4 regions of the Paenibacillus sp. FSL L8-0502 genome follow, and region 4 is predicted to be linked to each of the others. Evidence: a T-box and tRNA genes for the amino acid it is inferred to sense, from the RefSeq annotation. Region 4 holds a T-box; the other regions hold tRNA genes.
The links. A T-box is a leader RNA that pairs with one kind of tRNA and senses whether it is charged. The one in region 4 lies ahead of leuS (leucine--tRNA ligase), so its partner is inferred to be a tRNA-Leu.

Region 1: it has a tRNA-Leu gene. The T-box ahead of leuS (leucine--tRNA ligase) is inferred to sense a tRNA for this amino acid. The anticodon was not compared.
Region 2: it has a tRNA-Leu gene. The T-box ahead of leuS (leucine--tRNA ligase) is inferred to sense a tRNA for this amino acid. The anticodon was not compared.
Region 3: it has a tRNA-Leu gene. The T-box ahead of leuS (leucine--tRNA ligase) is inferred to sense a tRNA for this amino acid. The anticodon was not compared.

Annotation. Positions count from the first base shown of each region.
Region 1 covers NZ_CP151958.1:1,994,930-2,000,016, forward strand. The annotation lists gene NSQ57_RS09025 (hypothetical protein) at 1-63, shown strand, start outside; gene NSQ57_RS09030 (carboxymuconolactone decarboxylase family protein) at 181-510, shown strand; gene NSQ57_RS09035 (hypothetical protein) at 650-1,186, opposite strand; tRNA gene NSQ57_RS09040 (tRNA-Leu) at 1,409-1,493, shown strand; gene msrA (peptide-methionine (S)-S-oxide reductase MsrA) at 1,671-2,183, shown strand; gene NSQ57_RS09050 (divergent polysaccharide deacetylase family protein) at 2,307-3,242, shown strand; gene NSQ57_RS09055 (N-acetylmuramoyl-L-alanine amidase) at 3,217-3,978, opposite strand; gene NSQ57_RS09060 (YqzE family protein) at 4,187-4,378, shown strand; gene NSQ57_RS09065 (hypothetical protein) at 4,478-5,087, opposite strand, start outside.
Region 2 covers NZ_CP151958.1:1,488,957-1,494,043, forward strand. The annotation lists gene NSQ57_RS06650 (Cof-type HAD-IIB family hydrolase) at 1-325, opposite strand, end outside; gene NSQ57_RS06655 (DeoR/GlpR family DNA-binding transcription regulator) at 395-1,156, opposite strand; tRNA gene NSQ57_RS06660 (tRNA-Glu) at 1,402-1,473, shown strand; tRNA gene NSQ57_RS06665 (tRNA-Lys) at 1,560-1,635, shown strand; tRNA gene NSQ57_RS06670 (tRNA-Leu) at 1,651-1,733, shown strand; gene NSQ57_RS06675 (MarR family transcriptional regulator) at 1,897-2,352, shown strand; gene NSQ57_RS06680 (helix-turn-helix transcriptional regulator) at 2,538-2,912, shown strand; gene NSQ57_RS06685 (helix-turn-helix transcriptional regulator) at 3,006-3,389, shown strand; gene NSQ57_RS06690 (hypothetical protein) at 3,514-3,735, opposite strand; tRNA gene NSQ57_RS06695 (tRNA-Leu) at 4,078-4,160, shown strand; gene NSQ57_RS06700 (glutathione peroxidase) at 4,307-4,792, opposite strand.
Region 3 covers NZ_CP151958.1:1,907,582-1,912,668, forward strand. The annotation lists gene NSQ57_RS08590 (hypothetical protein) at 1-211, opposite strand, end outside; gene NSQ57_RS08595 (hypothetical protein) at 498-1,013, shown strand; gene NSQ57_RS08600 (GNAT family N-acetyltransferase) at 1,084-1,593, shown strand; gene NSQ57_RS08605 (N-acetyltransferase) at 1,702-2,136, opposite strand; tRNA gene NSQ57_RS08610 (tRNA-Leu) at 2,531-2,615, shown strand; gene NSQ57_RS08615 (NAD(P)H-dependent oxidoreductase) at 2,708-3,238, opposite strand; gene NSQ57_RS08620 (helix-turn-helix domain-containing protein) at 3,436-3,792, shown strand; gene fabV (enoyl-ACP reductase FabV) at 3,962-5,087, shown strand, end outside.
Region 4 covers NZ_CP151958.1:3,850,268-3,855,354, forward strand. The annotation lists gene comER (late competence protein ComER) at 1-395, shown strand, start outside; gene leuS (leucine--tRNA ligase) at 376-2,814, opposite strand; T-box leader at 2,876-3,133, opposite strand; gene NSQ57_RS16675 (tautomerase family protein) at 3,318-3,707, shown strand; gene NSQ57_RS16680 (class I SAM-dependent methyltransferase) at 3,780-4,553, opposite strand; gene NSQ57_RS16685 (S1-like domain-containing RNA-binding protein) at 4,557-5,087, opposite strand, start outside.

The DNA.
Region 1 (5,087 bases), 1.9 Mb from region 4:
GATCGCAGCTATACATATCAGCCGTTCAGCGAGCCACGTCACAATCCGATAGATCTGGATTAGGAATGGGTTCCAAATGGGTGTTGGATAAAAATAACTGGGTGATTCATTAGGCATACAGAAACTCTAAATCGGACACAGTAATGAAGGAAAATCCAACAGAGAGGACGTGCTGTGTCAATGACGGTTATGGACGAGAAAGTACATGCATATAAGGATCAAATCAGCCATTTGGAAGATCAGTTGCCCGAGGTAGTTCATGCATATCATCGCTTTACCGGAGAGTGCTTTCAAGCCGGCAGCTTAGATGAGAAAACCAAGCAACTGATTGCACTAGGCATTGGCTTATTTGCCAACAATGAAGTATGCACGTTTTATCACGTAGACGAGGCGCGGTCCAAAGGAGCTAGTGATCAGGAAATTATGGAGACCATTGCTGTAGCCGCAGCGGTAGGTGGAGGACATGCTCTAAGTCAAGGGGTTACGCGTGTACAGAAGGCGTTGCAATAAAGCGAATCATTAATAGATATGCTTATGCTTCATCTTAGCGGTTATAGATCGATTTGGATATATGATGGATATGGAAAGGAGCTTCCGAGCACAGTTGGTGTCTGCGGAAGCTTTTTTTTGCGTGTTTATTGTGCGGGGATTATGCTCTTCTGCTTGTGGCAACAGCAGCAGGGCGGGACGTTTTACGCTTATAGGCCAAAGAGGATGTAACCAAACTTCGATCAACGATGCGTAGGGGGGTGGAAGTTGAATTGTTTGGTAATTCGGCGTGATGTTTCTCTAGTAAAGGAAGGGCAGATGTATGGGGCATAGAGGTTGAGAGCCCCAGATATGCTCGCATCCGCTCATACATTTCTTTTCGGAATGCTGGCATTGCCATACTGAACTGCTCTTTATTGCCTTTACTTATATAGGTGGCGTGAACGCCGGAGTGGTTTTGTTGTATGTCCAGAACATGAATGCGATATTTATTAAATTCATGTTTTACTTCAGACAGTAGGATTCCGGTACGATCTACACCTGCGTTAACCATTTCGACATAAAGATCAGGGGTTTTCAGCATACCGCTTTCTTCAAGAATTAGGCTGTCCCGCTCAAATACTTTTTGAATAAAGGTAAGGAGCAGATAACTTTTCACAAGAGACCATTCATGCTGAGTAGTATCCAAAGAGGTCATTACCATTCACCGCCTTAGGAAAATGTGATGATAATTCATAAACGATTGAAGAAAAGGAACATTCATTCCCGAGAACCTATGTTCTTATTTTAGTTTATTATTCCTTTTTTATCAAGAGGAAATTAACGAACATAAAAGGTTTGACATCTTGATATGTGCATGGTATGATCTATCTTGTCGCTAAGAAAGATTGATCTTTCGAGGATAAACGATAATTTATATGCGGTCGTGGCGGAATTGGCAGACGCGCACGGTTCAGGTCCGTGTGGGCTAACCCCCCGTGGAGGTTCGAGTCCTCTCGACCGCATCCATTAGAAAAGGTCTATAGAATTGCTCTCGTAGCAGTTTTAGAGACCTTTTTCTTATATTTCTGAGGAATTGCTCATAGTTTAAGCTGAACAAGTTTCTTGTCTTCACGCAAACTATGGATTTCCAGATATGATAGAAAATTTTATGATGAAGTTATTGAAAGGTTGGATGTAAGATGGAGAAAGCGACTTTTGCAGGTGGATGCTTCTGGTGTATGGTGACTCCATTTGAAGAGCAGCCGGGCATTCATGGCATTGTGTCAGGATACACTGGAGGAACAAGTCCCGATCCCACCTACGAGCAGGTTAAAACAGGAACTACAGGCCACTACGAAGTGGTGCAGATTACGTTTGAGCCTGAGCTGTTTCCTTATGAAAAGCTGCTCGAATTATATTGGCCACAAACAGACCCTACTGACGGGGAAGGTCAATTTCAGGACAGGGGCACACAGTATAAACCCGCAATTTTTTATCATACAGAGCAGCAAAGGAAGCTTGCGCAGCAGTCCAAGGAGCAGTTGGCACAAAGTGGACGCTTTGATAAGCCAATTGTAACGGAGATCCTTCCAGCTTCTATTTTTTATCCGGCAGAGGATTATCATCAGGATTACCACAAGAAAAACGTGAAGCACTATAAGGAAGATCGGGCTCAATCAGGCCGTGATGAATTTATGGATAAGAACTGGTAAGCCGCTTTAACATACGTTTCTACGCACGATAAGGCAGATCAGGGAGTATTCCTGGTCTGCCTTATACATATTTAGACGAGGTTACTCACACAATGAAGGGACAGAGAAGGAGGCTGACCCGCAATGAGTACACGACGGAAGCTGCACATGAGAAATATAATAAAAAAGGCTTTAAAGGCATCGCGCGGCCGGAAAGAGCCAGCTTATGTACCTGTATTCCATTCAAGCTCCAAAATGCGAAGAACCGTAGTACTCTGTATTTCGGTATGCATGTTATTCATGGTCTGTAGTACTGGTGTTGCAGAAGCAATAGACAAACAGGACGAGTCGCAAAGGATGGTTGCTGTCATTATTGACGATCTGGGAAACAATATGAAAGGGACTGAGCAAATTTTAAATTTACCCGTTAAGATTACTGTTGCTGTGATGCCCTTCCTGCCTACAACCAAGCAGGACGCTATGGAAGCGCATAAGCGTGGTCATGACGTCATCGTCCATCTTCCAATGGAGCCAAAACAGGGAAAGCCCGAATGGCTCGGACCCGGAGCAATTAAGGCTAATATGACGGATGAAGAAGTACACGCTAAGGTGACAGCAGCAATTAAGGATGTTCCTTATGCGATAGGGATGAACAACCACATGGGTTCCAAGGTTACTTCAGATAAGCGCATTATGTCCATAGTTCTTGATGTTTGTAAAGAGCATGGACTATTTTTTGTCGATAGCCGTACTAATTATTGGTCGGTGGTGCCTGAGCTTGCCGCTAAAAAAGGAATGCCACCGGTACGCAATGATATTTTTCTGGATGATGTCCATACCCTCGTCCATGTGAATCGGCAACTTACAAAAGTGGTTGAATGGCTGGATGAGCACAACACCTGTGTAACGATTGGGCATGTCGGCGTGTCGGGCATGTACACATCCTCCGCTCTTCATTCCTCGGTTCCCAAGCTAAAGGAGCACACCAAATTTGTGGGTATTAGCGATTTGGTGCGAGCTGTATGGGGATGGACGGGAGACCCAGCCATCAACACTACCATGCCGTCAGATGCGCAATAATGCCTTCGGCAATAGCTCCTGCAATGCTTTTTTGACCACGATCCTCGGAAAGCATAGCTCTGTCCTGTTCGTTACTTATAAATCCGGTTTCCACAATGACAGCAGGGTGCTGGATCTTATTCAAAAGATAAAAGGGTTTTCCGTACACTGTTTTTCTATTCATGCAAAATAAGCGGTTTAATGAATGCTGAATCCGTTCAGCTAACAGATAGCTGCTGCCTTCATCCTGATACAGCACAATGGGTCCTCGTTTTTCGGCACGTTTGGTCCAATTGACATGCAGGCTTACAACCAAAGCGGTGGGCAGTTGTTCTGTTAAGCTTTTACGTTGAGCAAGGTCTTTAAGATGCCGGGATTTGGACTGTAGCCAACGGTTGTCGTCACTCAGTGCGTAGTCCTTGTCCCGATTCAGAACGGCAGAATATCCCTGGGATCGTAAAATCAAGTACAGCTTTTGAGCAATGGCGAGATTGATGTCTTTTTCCAAAATTCCTTTGTGACTTGCTCCACCATCCACACCACCATGGCCTACATCAATCAGTACAACGGGCTTGGCAAAAGCGTGATAGGACGAATGTACGCTGGGCGGAACATCTGTATACTTGTTCGGTTCCTTACTTTTATCGTCAGGCTGGGCAGCTATATAGGTAAATGGGGCAAATACAGCACTGCAAAGAATGCATAGACTCAATCCCAGCCTTGTCATCCCTATCTTGTTTAACTTTTTATTCCGCACGTTCTATTCCTCCAGTGGACGAATTAATTATTTACTGATTGAAGATAGTATGTTCCATTTAAGGGAAACCATGCATAGTTATTCCCACAGGGGTTAGACCTTTTGGAAAATGAGCAAGCTAGTTGTATCTGCACCTAACGTGTAAATCCGATATTTCCAAGCAACGTAAATGGAAAGGATGGGCGCAGATTGAAGGAGGTCATGGAGGATGGCGAAGAGTGACGAACTGGTGACGTATATTACGCAGCGGATTGTTCGCTATATGGAAACGCCGCGTGATGTTCGGCGCAGTCAAAAACAAGCCAGAGAGCCGTGGGGGAGCAAATGGTTTGGCATGTTGCCTCTCGCTCTGAAAATGTGGATGAAATCCACACGCAGAGGGCGAAGGGAGCGACATTAAACTCGCCAAAGAGACCACAAGAGGCATAGGGTATGCCATTTTGAGGTCTCTTTTTATGTTGTAGAGATCATTCCGAATCATTATCATGTTTCTTTATAACTAGGAGTCCAAACGATAGAATTCGCCAGCTGATAATAACTTTTTTAATGGTACAAATCGGGAAAGTCCATGATGGTAGGTTAACGCATATAAATTGGATTGGGACGGATGACCTGGGGATATCCAGGACTGATACCCACTAATAGATAAGGGACCCCCAAAGGCAAAATTGATACCTGTGGCAGAAAATATAATACGCGGCGAAATACTCAGTGTATCCATAAATTGGCCTGTGTTACGGACGGAAAGCTTTTGTTTGGGTTGAAGCCACCCCAGGTCGTCATAGGGATCGAAAGGAGCAGACAAGACCGTAACCGCCTGCGCCTGTGTTTTCAAAAAGGGAACAGATGAAGAGAATACGTTGTTCTGAAGCTTATGTTTCCAACTCCCATCTGCCACTTCTACAGGTAACGGATCGCCAGTTACAGCATCAATACATATTTGGCTGCCTGTAGAGGAACGCACCAGCCAGTAGGCTAGTAGCGGTTCCTCATACATAGGTGTGATTTGCAGCTTGTCGATAGATGAAAGATCGGTTTCTGTGAGCGACACCAGAGATTGGCGAAGTACATCCATACTATAAGGTCCACCTGGACCATTCCCATATTCG
Region 2 (5,087 bases), 2.4 Mb from region 4:
TAGCGCGGTCTGTCATGACCTCATAGTAAAAGTCGTTGTCGTGCAGCCAGTTCAGCACTTCAAACGTTTCACTGCGGCCTATAGGAGTAGAGGTTAACTGACGACGATGCACATCGTGTACGGTTGCTCCGTTTGCTCCAATGACGGGAGTTATAAGTTCTGCTTCCTCTAGCTTTGTCCAGGCGTCATAAGCGGCTCTACCAGTGGCAATTGTCACCTGAACGCCTTGCTTTTGTGCTTGGCGTATAGCCTCCGCGTTCACTTTGCTTATTTTTCCTTCCTCGTTCAGCAGTGTTCCATCCATATCAATCGCAAACAGTTTCATTTCTCTCCAACTCCTGTCTTTCGATATCTCTGTGATAAATCTTGAGTTCTAGCTAAGCAGTTTCATATTTTATGAGGGGACAACAACTTCAATATCATGATGTTGCAAAATTTCCAGCATTGCTGGTTCTGGCAAGCGATCGGTGATCACGATATTAACTTCAGATAAATCAGCAAAACGATACGGGAAATTAATTCCGAATTTCGAATGGTCCGCAAGGATGATCACCTGATCCGCCTGTTTCATCATCTGATGCTTCAGCATACCGTCTTCTTCATGAATCAGGCTTAGTCCGTGAGATGATATGCCTCCAATCCCGATAAAAGCTTTGTCTACAAAATAGTGAGACAAAGTGGCGATTACGGACGAGCCATATACATATCGGTGTTCTTTTTGCAGGCGGCCTCCCAACAGATGAATGGAGACACCGTCTTTTCCAGATAGTACGTCAGCCTGATTAATTGAATTGGTGATAACCGAACATTCCTGCACATTCAGTCTTTCTGCACACGCCTGTACGGTGGTAGAGGAATCCAATATAATACGATCCCTATCTCGTACCATGTTGGCAGCCAATTGTCCGATCACTTGTTTCTCCTCAGATACAGTAAGCAGTCTTTCGTTATAATTTCCAATTGGATCGTGATGCAGTTTAGGGAGAAGGGCGCCGCCGCGGGTGCGAATAATTTTTTGATGCTCCTCAAGTTTTACCAGGTCTCGACGGGCCGTATCCCGTGAAACATTAAAAATTTCACAAATATCATCCACCGAAATACGCTTGTGAAGCTGTAAGTAATCAACGATTTTTAACATTCGTTCTTCCTGATACATAGAAAGCTCCTCGGATACATAATGATTTCGGTATCTCGTAAGTGATTATAAGTAAACATAAGTGATATTGCAATCATTTATCATAATTTTTCAGGGATTAGATGATTATAGATAAGTTAATGTAAGTGAACATGCATTTTATAATGATAAAAACTGCTTTTTTTAAAATTTCAAAAATAAGTATTGCCATTTGTTATTCTATTTGATATACTCTTTCTTGTCGCCAAGTTGGCGCATAATAATAAGGCCCGTTGGTCAAGGGGTTAAGACACCTCCCTTTCACGGAGGTAACAGGGGTTCGAATCCCCTACGGGTCATTGTTGTCTTTATAGACTACATGTTGCATGCTTAAGGGAAATTCCTGAGGTCTGGTCTAATGGCGGACAGCTTGGATGAACAGCATGAGCCATTAGCTCAGTTGGTAGAGCACCTGACTTTTAATCAGGGTGTCGAAGGTTCGAGTCCTTCATGGCTCACCATTTATATTTTGTTATGCGGTCGTGGTGGAATGGCAGACACGCTATCTTGAGGGGGTAGTGAGCGTACGCTCGTGGAGGTTCGAGTCCTCTCGACCGCATCAATGGAATGAACGGAAAAGTCTCTCGCGGTAGAGGCTTTTTTTATTTGTGTAATGATGTAATAAAGTAATGATTATGATGAAATAATGATTCCATAGTATAATATAACGCCATAATGTTATAGAATGATAAGTATAAACTTATGAAGTGACGGTGAAAAATATGGACACTCAACTGTTAGGAAATATATCAGAAAATATTTTGGGCTTGTTTCCGATTGTGAAGAAGAAATTTTTCACCTACGGTCCGCTCGATTTCCCATTACACTTGTCGCCTAATAACTTTCAGGTGCTAATGCTCCTGCGTGAAGTACGTTCGTCTACGGTATCTGATTTATCCAAACAGCTCAATGTCTCACGTCCGAACATGACTCCTCTTCTGGACAAACTGGTGGAGCATGGGTTGGCTGACCGCCAGTCGTGTGATTCGGATCGCAGAGTCGTGAATGTGGCGATTACACAGGAAGGCGATGCTTTTTGTGAACAGGTATTTCATACCTTCTCCAATAAAATTCAAGAAAGACTGGTGTATCTGCCAGAAGAAGATTTATTGCATCTGAGTGAAACTTTGAATGAATTGAAGCATATTTTACTTAAAATCGACAACTCTGCTACGTGATTGGCGTAAGTGGACTGGCTTAAAGACCGCCCTTTCTTCGGAAAACAGGCGGTTTTTGTTGCGTGTTGTGGTATAATGGAAACCAACATACATAATTCGGTAATTTTAGCATACGTGATCTTTGAAATGGGAACAGAGAACATGATATCGTTATTTGAGAGCCTGCTAGGGAGGAAGGAACTTCTATGCAATCTATTTACCATCGCATCGAGGAACTCATCAAGGAACGGGGAATGACGAAAAAGGCGTTCTGCCAGCAGTTAGGCATTAGTACAGGGAACTTCGGGGATTGGAAAAGAGGAAAAACGACGCCGGGCACGAATAAACTTATTGAAATCGCTTCTTTTTTTGATGCGAGTCTGGACTGGATTATGCTGGGTCGAGATATACAGGGTGAGGTGCTAAAGGAGTCGCAAGACCCTTATTTTTTTGACGCTTCAGGGCAACTGAATTGCCAGGGGGAACCGCTTAGTGAGGCGGAAAGAAATTTTATACTTGAGTATATTGAATTTACCCGCTTTCGTAAAGAGAAAAACCAGCGCAATTCTACTATGGGGTAATGGTTGCTTAGGATTTAATGGGGATTACTAATGAGTAAGGCTGAAAAATGAAAATTATTTCAGAAAAAGTTACTGTTTCGGAGGGGAAACATTTTGGGAGATCAAACTATTTATCAACGGATTGAAGCTTTGATTAAAGATCGGGGAATGACCAAGAAGGCATTTTGTGAAAAGCTTAAAATCAGTTCAGGGAATCTCGGTGATTGGAGAAGGGGGAAAACAACGCCGGGTACCACTCATTTAATTCAGATTTCGGACTTTTTTAATGTATCGCTCGATTGGTTAATGAAAGGGATTAAGCCGGGAGAAGGCGTACTTCAGGAGCAGAAGGCTGCTTATTTTTTTGGAGTGATGGGGCCACTGAATTGCCAGGCAGAAGATCTTGAGACGGAAGAACAGAATTTTATTTTAGAATATGTTGAATTTGCGAAATATCGTAAGCAAAAAAGTGAGAAGGATAAAACAAAGCCGGAATGATTTTTTGGCTAAAGATTGTCTGGGTTGAAAACCCGTAAACGAACTGGAGGGGTTCGCTTTACGGGTTTATTTGGTTTCTTGGTGATATGGAATGACCTGTATGTAACTGGAATGCTTGTTGGATTTAGAGTGGCGATGCCTCCTTATAATCGTTATCGTCGATGTTCAGAATTGCAGCAACTTGTTTTCTGTACCTTTGTGCTTTGCGGGTGCCGTGAATCAGATTGGACAAGCGTGAAGGCGGAATATTGTGTGTCTCACAAAATGTTTTCTGATCCAGTCGAAGTTCGACAAGCCGTTGTTTGATGGCCCACCCGAAGGAGGTGACAGGCATTTTGTTGTTCAAAAGAAATCGCCCCTTACGGATTCTTACGGAATAATTGGTGTGTTATAATAATCATCAGTAAACATGTTAGAATTAACCATCTGAAACTATGATACACTTTTATACGTGTTTTTACAATCGTAAATACGCTATTTTGTCAAATTAATTACTTAGTTAAGTGCTAGGTGGTTCTGATAATCCGTAAAGGGCAACATTAATGCATAGTTCAGCAAGCGGTTATCTTTATGCAGGACGGTATATTATCGCGCTCAAATATGTAAGTTAAAATAATTATAATATTTTTGTTTACAAATAGTTGATGAGAGAGTATAATAAATCTGTTGCCTCAATACATTATGATTTGCGGTCGTGGTGGAATGGCAGACACGCTATCTTGAGGGGGTAGTGGGCGTACGCCCGTGGAGGTTCGAGTCCTCTCGACCGCATTATATGCAAGACCTAGTTAAAAAAGCATCCTGACACGGTTTACGTGAAAGGATGCTTTTTTTTGTTAAGTATTTTTCGTTATATTCTTTAGCCACGGAAGCCACGGTTGCAACAGGTCGTTTATTAACTGTGATAATGAAGAATGTCAGTTTTGCTGCAAAAGCTTCTCTATATCTCCCGCCAGCTTATCTGGAGTGGTTTGCGGTGCATAGCGCTTAAATACGTTACCTTCTCTTGTAATTAAGAATTTAGTAAAATTCCATTTGATCGCTTTGGACCCTAATACCCCCGGAGCTGTTTGGGTCAGGTAGCGAAATAAGGGGTGTGCTTGATCGCCATTGACATCTGTCTTGGCGAACATCGGAAAGGTGACACCATAATTGATCTGGCAAAACTCGGAGATCTCCTCACTGGAACCTGGCTCTTGTTTGGCAAACTGGTTGCTGGGAAATCCCAAAATTTCGAGCCCCTGTTCATGATACTGGTCATATAGCTCTTGTAGCGCTTTGTATTGGGGGGTTAACCCACATTTGCTGGCAGTGTTCACGATAAGCAGAACGTTCCCTTCAAATGTGGATAACGGAATTTGTTTCCCTTGCAGGGTTTGCGCATCATATTCATAAACGGTCATAGCATCTCTCCTCATTCAATATTCAGCAATTAAATTTTAGACAATTTAAAGAAGGGTTGCAAGCCTGGAAAAGCTGTATAAAGCCTTCAGGCGCTGTAAAATCGTATTTTGCTCAAAACAGTAAATCGCACCGCAAATGGAGCGAATTAAGGTGTTTCTTCTTATAAAAGCGGGTTCAATCGGTGTTTAGCTGGTACATATAGCGTATTTTCTTCTCTTTTTACAAAAAAAGGCCAATAACGCTTTACCCTACGCCAATATTGACATGCTTGTCATTTTCAAAAAGGGATGAAAA
Region 3 (5,087 bases), 1.9 Mb from region 4:
CTATTTCCCCATAGATGTCGTCTCCTGCCAGTATTTCACTAGCTTCATCGAACCAGTTATTAGGCTCTCTGTCAGTCCCATTTCCAAAGAGCTGGATAGATTCCTTTTGTAAAGCGGGTGCTCCTTCTTGAGCTTCTTGAGCAGATGCAACAGCGGAGGATGTGCTTAATAGAAGTGCAAGACCTAGTGTGGAAAAAACTGCCTTTTTCATTTAATAATCTCTTCCCTTCTTTTGTTTTGTGGGATTTATATGATATATTACTAATCCCATCCAGTATTATATAGTGTATTACAATAAATTGGAATAATAAACGAAAATATATATTTTTTTGTCACAATTATGTGTTTTTACAAATTTATTCACCGAACTTCGACATATAAATTGACCAACTTGCTGTATACTATAAAGTTCCATCTTAATATGCTTTCATGAAAAGGGGCATTCTATTTTAGAGGTAACAGAAGCTATGTTATACTCAATAATTGGAGGTGGAAAAATGTTCGACCCGACGGTTTTTGATAATTTAAAAGTGGCTATGGAAAATGCGGTTTACGATCTGGATAATTTGGATTCACGTATTGACATTACTCAGCGGATCGATAGATTGGAAATGTCTGTGATGTCGCGTGAATTTGGCGTACAGTTCAGACTGAGGGAACAGCCGGATGTGATGGCAGAACTTCAACTAAAGATGGATTTAAACAACTTGGCTGCGGAAATTTTGGAAATCAAAGATCAAATTCCGGGATGTGTCTTGTTGCTGAGTTTTTACATGGAAATTCGTGATATTGAGTCACAATGCAGGCGGATTGAAAATATACTGACCGAAATTTGGAAGCCCGATCTTCGACCGGTACAAACGCTTAGTCAGATTTACGGAGAGAAGACACCTACATACCAAAATAGGATTGAACTCCGATTTTCCAGACAAATTAATGAAGATCAGATGGAGGATATTCCAGAGTTATTGGAACATATGTTGCTGACACTTATGGAATTAAACAAGGTCTAAACATCCCTCTTCCTCTTAATAAAGACAGCCTGTCATTTGGGGGATTTAGAGGTAAAGGAGCTAGGAATATATGATAAATGAACACGATTTTTCTGAAATATATGCGATTATGGAGTCTTCTTTTCCAGCATCAGAATGCAGGACGTTTGAGGCTCAAAAGGCTTTACTGAAGCATCCAAGCTATCGTATTATCACTGAAAAGAATGAGCAGGGCAAGGCAGTGGCTTTTTTGGCAGGCTGGGAATTCGCGCATTTTCGGTTTGTAGAGCACATTGCGGTAGATTCCCGTATACGAGGTGGCGGATTAGGCAAAAAACTCATGAGTAGTTTTATCTCACAGTCTGATAAACCGGTAGTACTGGAGGTTGAGCCACCAGGGGATGAATGGACACGGAGAAGGATTGGTTTTTACGAACGTTTGGGGTTTCATCTAAACCATTTTGACTATGTACAACCCCCATTAAGAGAAGGACAGGCTGATCTGCGGCTTCAAATTATGAGCTATCCAGGTGCGCTGGCTGAACAGGATTTTGCTCCGTTTAAAAAGATTTTATATACCGAGGTTTATGGGCTTAAATAAGAGACTACATAGTCAGTTGTATTAAATAAAAGCAAAAGGCTCTGCTTAAGCCGTATTTCTACGGGAGCAGAGCCTTTGTGCTATAAAGCTGTTGGTGCTTCATTATTGTTAATGTTGTGTCCATTTCATCACGAATTCTTTCTCGTCAGTTTCGGTATCTACAGATTCCTCTTGAATGGTAAATCCATTTTTAGTGTAAAAGTTAAATGCTTTCGTGTTTGACTGGTACACCTTTAATTGAATCTCATCATGTTGCTCCTTAACCCAATCTAATAGTAACTTGCCGTAGCCCTTTCTTTGAGAATCAACACGTATAAATAGAGCCGCCAAGTATCCATCCAACATGGAAACGAAGCCGCCGACGCTATGATCATCTTGTATGATAACGTAGTTTTGAGCGAGGGGAAGGTACCTGTTCTCCATCTCAGTAGCTTGTGATGCCCAATACTGCGGAGCAATAAAATGGTGGGCTTCTACGGAAGCATCCAGCCAGATGGCTGCCAGTTCCTTGAACTCTTCTACATTCGCGGGTCTAATCGACATCGTAACGCCTCTTTTCACAGTATGTAATCCTATTCCGATAGTCAAGTATGAGAAAGATGTTGTTGAAATAAAAAAGACCGTCCGAGGACGGTCTTTCTACCCGTGGCGCTTAATTAAAGCTTTGATCCGTATCCCGCGCCTCCGTTAACTCTGTAAATTAGAGAATAACGGACCGGGTAAGGGATACGTTCAACATGTGATTATTGATGTTGACGCACCTCCTTTCCTGATGAACCCATTTTACCATATCTGGTTTGTGATATCCAGTGATTTTCTTATATTTACGGGAATGATTCATAGAAAATATAAGATAAAAATAGCTTGATTTTATGTTCTATGGAAGATATAATCTAAATTACCGTGATTGAAAAACATCGGTGTGAATACATAATATGCGGTCGTGGCGGAATTGGCAGACGCGCACGGTTCAGGTCCGTGTGGGCTAACCCCCCGTGGAGGTTCGAGTCCTCTCGACCGCATCATGCCTAACATTTACAGGTTCTTGGATTGGCTGGATGCCACCAAGAGCCTGTTTTTATATGGGTAAGATGCGTGTACTATTATAACTATTTTATTTATACTGAAATATATATTTGATATAATCCTTTGCACTCTGATTAATGTCTTCGTCACTTGCTTGAAACGAGGCTCCAAAGACAGCGAAATAGGGTAATGTTATGGCGCCAACATGTACTGCGCTTGCTTTAAAAGGTGCTATAACTTCATCAACAGTGAAAGAAACGGAACCAGTAGGTAAGTAATTTCCTTTTTTATCGCCGATGGACATGGCTATCCCTAGCTTCTTTCCTTTTAACTTATCACCTTGTGAACCATAAGCCCATCCGTGAGTAAAAACATCATCAAACCACTTTTTTAATAAAGGTGGGTAACTATACCAATATAAAGGGAATTGAAATATGATATTACTATGTGTTTCAAGTAACTTTTGCTCTCTCAAAACATCAATGCTCCAGTTTGGATACTCTTTATAAATCTCATGAATTGTAATTTCATTGGTATACTGAAGTAATTCTCGTTTCCATCTGTGATTTACTCTGGAATCTTCAATATTCGGATGTGCTAAAATCACGAGAGTTTTCATCATAAATCACCTTTCTTACATAGCATCATTTGTTTTTTGTTGGTACGTCTTATTATTCTGTACGCTATAAAAAAAGTAAATACACACAATAAAGTAATATAGTTACTAGAAAGTGTGCATGGTACTTAGAGTAAATATATGGGATTATAGAATTAATCAGATCAACTTAGTTATTTTAGCGTTGAAGAGGTGGTCGTATGAAACAATATAATTTAGGCATAGAAGCAACACTTGAGATCATCGGAGGTAAGTGGAAATCCTTAATCATATGCTTACTAATGTCTGGTAGAAAGAGGACAAGTGAATTACAGCGCAGTATTCCAGGCGTTTCTCAAAAGGTTCTTATACAGCAGCTCCGTGAACTTGAGAAGGATGGCATCATTGGCAGACATGTGTATAATCAGATGCCTCCAAAAGTGGAGTATTATATAACGGAATATGGTATAACAGCAAATGAAATAATTGATTTAATGTGTTCTTGGGGAAGAGCTAATATCAAAATAAGACAACAGCAAGGAGAAGATGTGATGTTGTTAGAATATGATTCAAAATGAATAGTGGAGTAAAAAAGCGTTATAGACTACGATGTTTGCGGCGGTTTTCTTCGGCTGCCTTCAAGTGCTATGTTATATGTTGAGCCACAAGCTGATTTGCTATATAGTAATGACTGGACAACCATTCCATCCATATTAAATGAATGCCAAAGTAGGGGGACCATTTACAATGATTATTAAACCGAAAATTCGTGGTTTCATATGTACGACTGCACATCCTGCAGGATGTGCGGCTCATGTTAATCGTCAGATCAACTACATCAAAGACAGTACATCAATACAAGGAGCTAAAAAGGTACTTGTGATCGGAGCATCTACTGGATATGGGCTGGCTTCTCGTATTGCTGCGAGTTTTGGGCTGGGAGCGGATACCGTAGGGGTATCCTATGAACGTCCCGCATCAGAGGGGCGCACGGCTTCAGCAGGCTGGTATAATACAGTAGCCTTTGAAAGAGCGGCCAGAGCAGTTGGCTACATAGCAGAAAGCATTAATGGAGATGCTTTTTCTCATGAAATTAAGCAGGAGACATTGAAGCTGGTAAAGGAAAAGCTGGGCAAGGTAGACCTGATTGTGTATAGTGTCGCTTCACCGCGACGGACACATCCCGATACGGGTGAAACCTTTAATTCCGTTCTCAAGCCTATCGGACAGTCTTTTTCTAATAAAACAGTGAATACGAATACAGGTGTCGTATCAGAAATTACGCTGGAACCGGCTACGCAGGAGGAAATTGAGAACACCATCACGGTAATGGGTGGCGAAGATTGGTCCTTGTGGCTAAAAGCGTTGGAAGAAGCTGATCTGCTGGCTGAAGGGGTAACCACACTGGCTTACTCGTATATTGGTCCCGAAATTACGGAGGCTATCTATCGTAAAGGAACCATTGGCCAAGCTAAAAATGATTTGGAAGCTACAGCACATACTCTAACAAAGCAACTGGAACGTTATCATGGAAAAGCCTACGTTTCTGTGAATAAAGCTTTGGTTACACAATCCAGTTCGGCTATTCCAGTCGTACCATTGTATATTTCTTTGCTGTTTAAGGTCATGAAGGAAAAGGGACTGCACGAGGGATGTATTGAGCAGGCACAACGTCTGTTCGAGACGCTATACAGTGGGTCCACGGTGGAAACGGATGAAGAAGGACGCATCCGTCTGGATAACTGGGAAATGAGAGACGATGTGCAGCAGGCTGTCAAAGCAGCTTGGTCTGAAATCACTACAGAAAATGTATCTGAATTGGGCGATCTCGAACAATACCGACTGGATTTCCTCCAATTATTTGGATTCGGGT
Region 4 (5,087 bases):
TCAGCAGGCCGATTCGGGTTAAAGAATCTTATACTCGGATCACGTCGGATTTTTCGAGTTGCGGTCCTGCTTTCTTGGCCTTTTTTATGGACCAGTGGATTCAAGCCGCAGTTCAAGCTACAGGTATGGACCGTACGGAGCTATGCGCTCTGGCCGGTGAAATGATCATCGGCACTGGAAAGCTGCTCACGGAAGGCGGGATGACACCAGCCGAGTTACAGGCCAGAGTAGCGGTTCCCGGAGGTATTACCGCCGAAGCTCTCGCACTGTTGGACATCAGCCTGCATAGTGTCTTTCCCGAGCTGATACAGGTAACGCACAACAAATATGAAGAGGACATGCAAAAGATAGATGTCTCCTTCGGATTAAAGCCAATTAACCGGCAACAATATTAACCAGCTTACCTGGAACAGCAATTACCTTGCGGATCGTTTTGCCGGCCAGTGCCTGCTGAACATTGTCCAACGACACAGCGAATGCTTCCATCGCTTTAGCATCAAGATCCTTGGCAATCGTTGCACGCTGCACAATTTTACCATTCACTTGCACAACAATTTCCACTTCGGCGTCCACCGTCCATGCTTCATCATAAGCAGGCCAAGCCGCGTAGGTAATGCTATCATTGTGCCCCAGCAGCTGCCACAATTCCTCGGCCAGATGGGGTGCAAGCGGCGACAGCATTTGCACGAAGTTTTCCATTGCTGCACGCGGCAGAAGGTCTGCTTTATATGCATCGTTGGTGAAGATCATCAGCTGGCTGATCGCTGTATTGAAGCGCAGTGCATCCAGATCTTCAGTTACTTTTTTCAGCGTTTTATGCCAAGTACGATTGAACTCATCGCTACCGCCGTCATTTGTAATTTTATCGTTCAGGCTACCATCCTCGGAAACAAACAGGCGCCATACGCGGGACAGAAAACGATGTGCTCCCTCTACCCCATTCTCATTCCATGGCTTGGTCGCTTCCAGCGGCCCCATAAACATCTCATAAATACGCAGCGTATCGGCGCCAAACGTATTGACAATATCATCAGGATTAATGACATTACCGCGTGATTTACTCATTTTTTCATTGTTGTTGCCCAAAATCATACCCTGGTTGACCAGCTTATAAAAAGGCTCTTTCGTTTCCACTACGCCGATATCATACAATACCTTATGCCAGAAACGGGCATACAGCAAGTGAAGAACCGCATGTTCAGCTCCGCCAATATACAAATCAACAGGCATCCATTCACGTTGTTTCTCTTTGGATACAAGCTCTTTGTCATTTTTCGGATCAATAAAGCGCAGGTAATACCAGCAACTTCCTGCCCATTGCGGCATTGTATTCGTCTCGCGACGTGCTTTCATACCTGTCTCAGGATCAATGGTTTCCACCCAATCTGTTGCGTTCGCCAGCGGGGATTCACCTGTACCTGAAGGCTTAATATTGTCCATCTCCGGCAGTACGAGCGGAAGTTGGTCCTCAGGAACCGTTTTGATCGTTCCATCCTCCAGATGAATTACCGGAATCGGCTCGCCCCAATAGCGTTGACGGCTGAACAGCCAGTCACGCAGGCGGTAGGTGACTTTGCCGTGTCCTTTGCCCTCGGCTTCCAGCCATTCAATCATCTTCGGAATCGCGTCCTCGTTGGTAAGTCCATTCAGCGGGCCTGAATTCACGTGTGGTCCATCCTCAGTATATGGCTCATTAGCCACATCTCCACCTTGGACAACCTCAATGATATTCAATCCGAATTGCTTGGCAAATTCCCAGTCACGCGTATCGTGAGCAGGTACAGCCATAATCGCTCCAGTTCCGTAGCCTGCCAGTACATAGTCAGCAATCCAGATCGGCAGCTTTTCGCCGTTCACTGGGTTCACTGCATAAGCTCCTGTGAATACGCCTGTTTTATCCTTGGCCAGATCCGTACGCTCCAGATCGCTTTTACGAGCAGCTTGTTCACGGTACTGTTGTACAGCATCCTTTTGCTCAGGCGTAGTGATAATATCCACCAATTCCTGCTCTGGTGCCAGCACACAGTAGCTTGCGCCGAACAGTGTATCTGGGCGAGTTGTAAATACTGTGAGTTGCTCGTCATAGCCCTCAATCGGAAAACGAACCTCTGCCCCGGTAGACTTACCGATCCAGTTCCGTTGCATATCCTTAATACTCTCAGACCAATCCAGTTCCTCCAGATCATCCAGCAGACGATCCGCGTATTCCGTAATTTTCAGCATCCATTGACGCATTGGTTTACGGACGACCGGATGACCGCCACGCTCACTCTTACCGTCAATAACTTCTTCATTCGCCAGCACCGTTCCCAGCGCTGGGCACCAGTTCACAGGTACTTCAGCTACATATGCAAGGCCGCGCTTGTACAGCTGGATGAAGATCCATTGTGTCCATTTGTAATAATCAGGATCCGTCGTGCTGATTTCACGATCCCAGTCGTAGGAGAAGCCGAGCGATTTGATTTGACGGCGGAAGTTATTTACGTTTTTCACCGTAATTTCGCGTGGGTGCTCCCCTGTATCCAGCGCATGCTGCTCCGCAGGCAGACCGAAGGCGTCCCAACCCATCGGATGCAGTACGTTGTAGCCGCGCATTCTTTTATAACGTGAAACAATATCCGTAGCTGTGTAGCCCTCCGGGTGGCCTACATGCAGGCCGGCTCCAGATGGGTACGGAAACATATCCAAAGCATAAAACTTCGGTTTGCCCGGTTCTTCCCCGGTGCGGAACGTCTTGTTCTCATCCCAATATTTCTGCCATTTTGGTTCAATACTTTGCGGTTGATAGCCGTGCTTCGGCTGTGTGTCTGTCATTGTCTTTTCCTCCTCAAACGGTATGCAACAAAAAAACCTCTGCATCCCGTAGCGTGTCAGCGCTAGGGACGAGAGGTTATATTCCCGTGGTACCACCCTAGTTAGCAGAAAGCGTTCTTCGCGTTCTACTCCCTTTGCACCTGATAACGGAGGTGATCCGATGCGGGTTAATAACAGGATACAAGCACCAGTATAGGGCGTTCCTGCGTTGGACGCATATCTCCGAGGCGAGTTCACTTTGTGCTGTCAACCGGCTTGCACCACCCGCCGGCTCTCTACATGTCCAGACAAAGCTACTACTCCTCATCAGCGATTGTTTAACCGTTAATAATGGCACTATTATATTGAAAACCGCGAAAAAAGTCAAATAAGGACTACCTTTGGTGTTAAGAGCCCTCTCCATACTAAATTTTCATGACACATGCATACGAATGTTTTATAATAATTCCGAGTTAAATCGCTTCAAGCTGAGATGAGTTGAGATAAGAAAGGTGAGCTGAGACATGGCACAAATTAAAATTTACGGAATAAAAGAGACTCTAAATCCAATCAAAAAGCAACTTTCAGAGGTGATTCATTCTGCTGTGGTGGATGCGTTCAAATATCCTCCTGACAAGAGGTTTCATCGTTTTTTTCCTATGGATCAGGAAGATTTTATATATGCCGATGGTCGCTCTGAGGCGTACACCATTATTGAAATCAGTATCTTTGAAGGCAGAACGATAGAAGCTAAGAAGCAACTCATTAGCCTGTTATTCCAAAGAATTAACGATCTTTTGGGTATTTCTCCACAGGATCTTGAGATTACTATATTTGAAACACCCAAACAGAACTGGGGCATTCGGGGTGTACCGGGTGATGAGCTTCAGTTGAACTATAAAGTGAATATATAAGTGCAAAAAGACGCCCTTCATGTCATCATGAAAAGCGTCTTTTTTTTCCCATATTCGTTCAATGAATCTTTGCTATTTTACAGCAACATAAAACAGTCTCGCCGCGTCATCTTCTGCTTCTACCCATTCAAAATCCGCATATACCTTCACATCGCGAAAACCCGCTTTGGACAATTCTGCCTTCATCCAGTCTGGGTCATAGGCACGTTGTACATGTATTTCCTCGAAACGCTGGTATAGATCGCGTCCTTCATGTTCTGCTTTCGCAAAGATACTAAGATGATGCTCAATTTCACAACGGGGAGTGTCCAACGCACATGTCCAGATATATGAGATAGAGCGTTCGTCCAGTACGAAAGGCTGCTCTTCATCATAACGTAAAAACGTCTGGGGATGATGCACATCGAACAAAAAGGTTCCGCCAGGCTTCAGACCAACATGCGTTCTGCGAAAAGTAGAAATGATATCTTCTTCCTCCAACAAGTAATTCAGACAATCGCAAAAAGAAATTACAGAATCCACAGGCTCGGGTAAAATCCATTCTCTCATATCCTGCTGTATCCAGCGAACGCTTCCCTCACGAAACAATCGCTGTCCCTGTGGAGTGGTTTCCATTTTGCGACGGGCTACTGCCAGCATGTCAGAGGATAAGTCGATTCCAGCCACTTCGAACCCTGAGTTAACCAGGGGAATCGTAATTGAACCCGTTCCGCAGCCCAGCTCGGCCACCGTATGCGGCATCCCGTACTGATCCCAAGCCTGCCGTGCAAAGCGCAACCAGTCCGGGTACGGCATGTCCTGCATCAGCTCATCATACACATAGGCAAACTTCCGGTAAGAAGCCATTTTTTATTCCCCATTCCCGTCCTTCGGTTTCGGCATTTTCTCCACCAGGTAGGTCCAGTTTTCCTTTTGTGTAACCATTCCTTCCTTCATCAGCTTGCCCATCGCACGCTTGAAGGCGGATTTACTAATACCAAACCGTTGCTTGATAATATCCGGCGGTGTTGCGTCGGAGTAAGGCATACCGCCGCCCGGACGCTCTTTCAGAAAAGCAATCAATCGATCCGCATCCTCATCACGGCCCACTTCCTTGCGTGGCGACATTGCCAGATTGACCCGACCGTCTTCGCGAACAAGCGTGACCCGTACCTTAACCTCTTCGCCCAAGCGAAGCATCCGGTTGCGTTCTGAGGAGTGAATCATCCCAATCGCGCCAAAACCAAGCACCCCTCCGTCCACCAGAACGAATGTGCCCATTTGAAGCGGCTTGTACACAGTCGCCTGCACCCACGTATTCAGCCACGAATCAGGGGCGTGGAAGCACAACGGAGCCAGTTCCTGTTCCCCTGCCAGCTTAGCCCGCAATCTGCCTTGCTT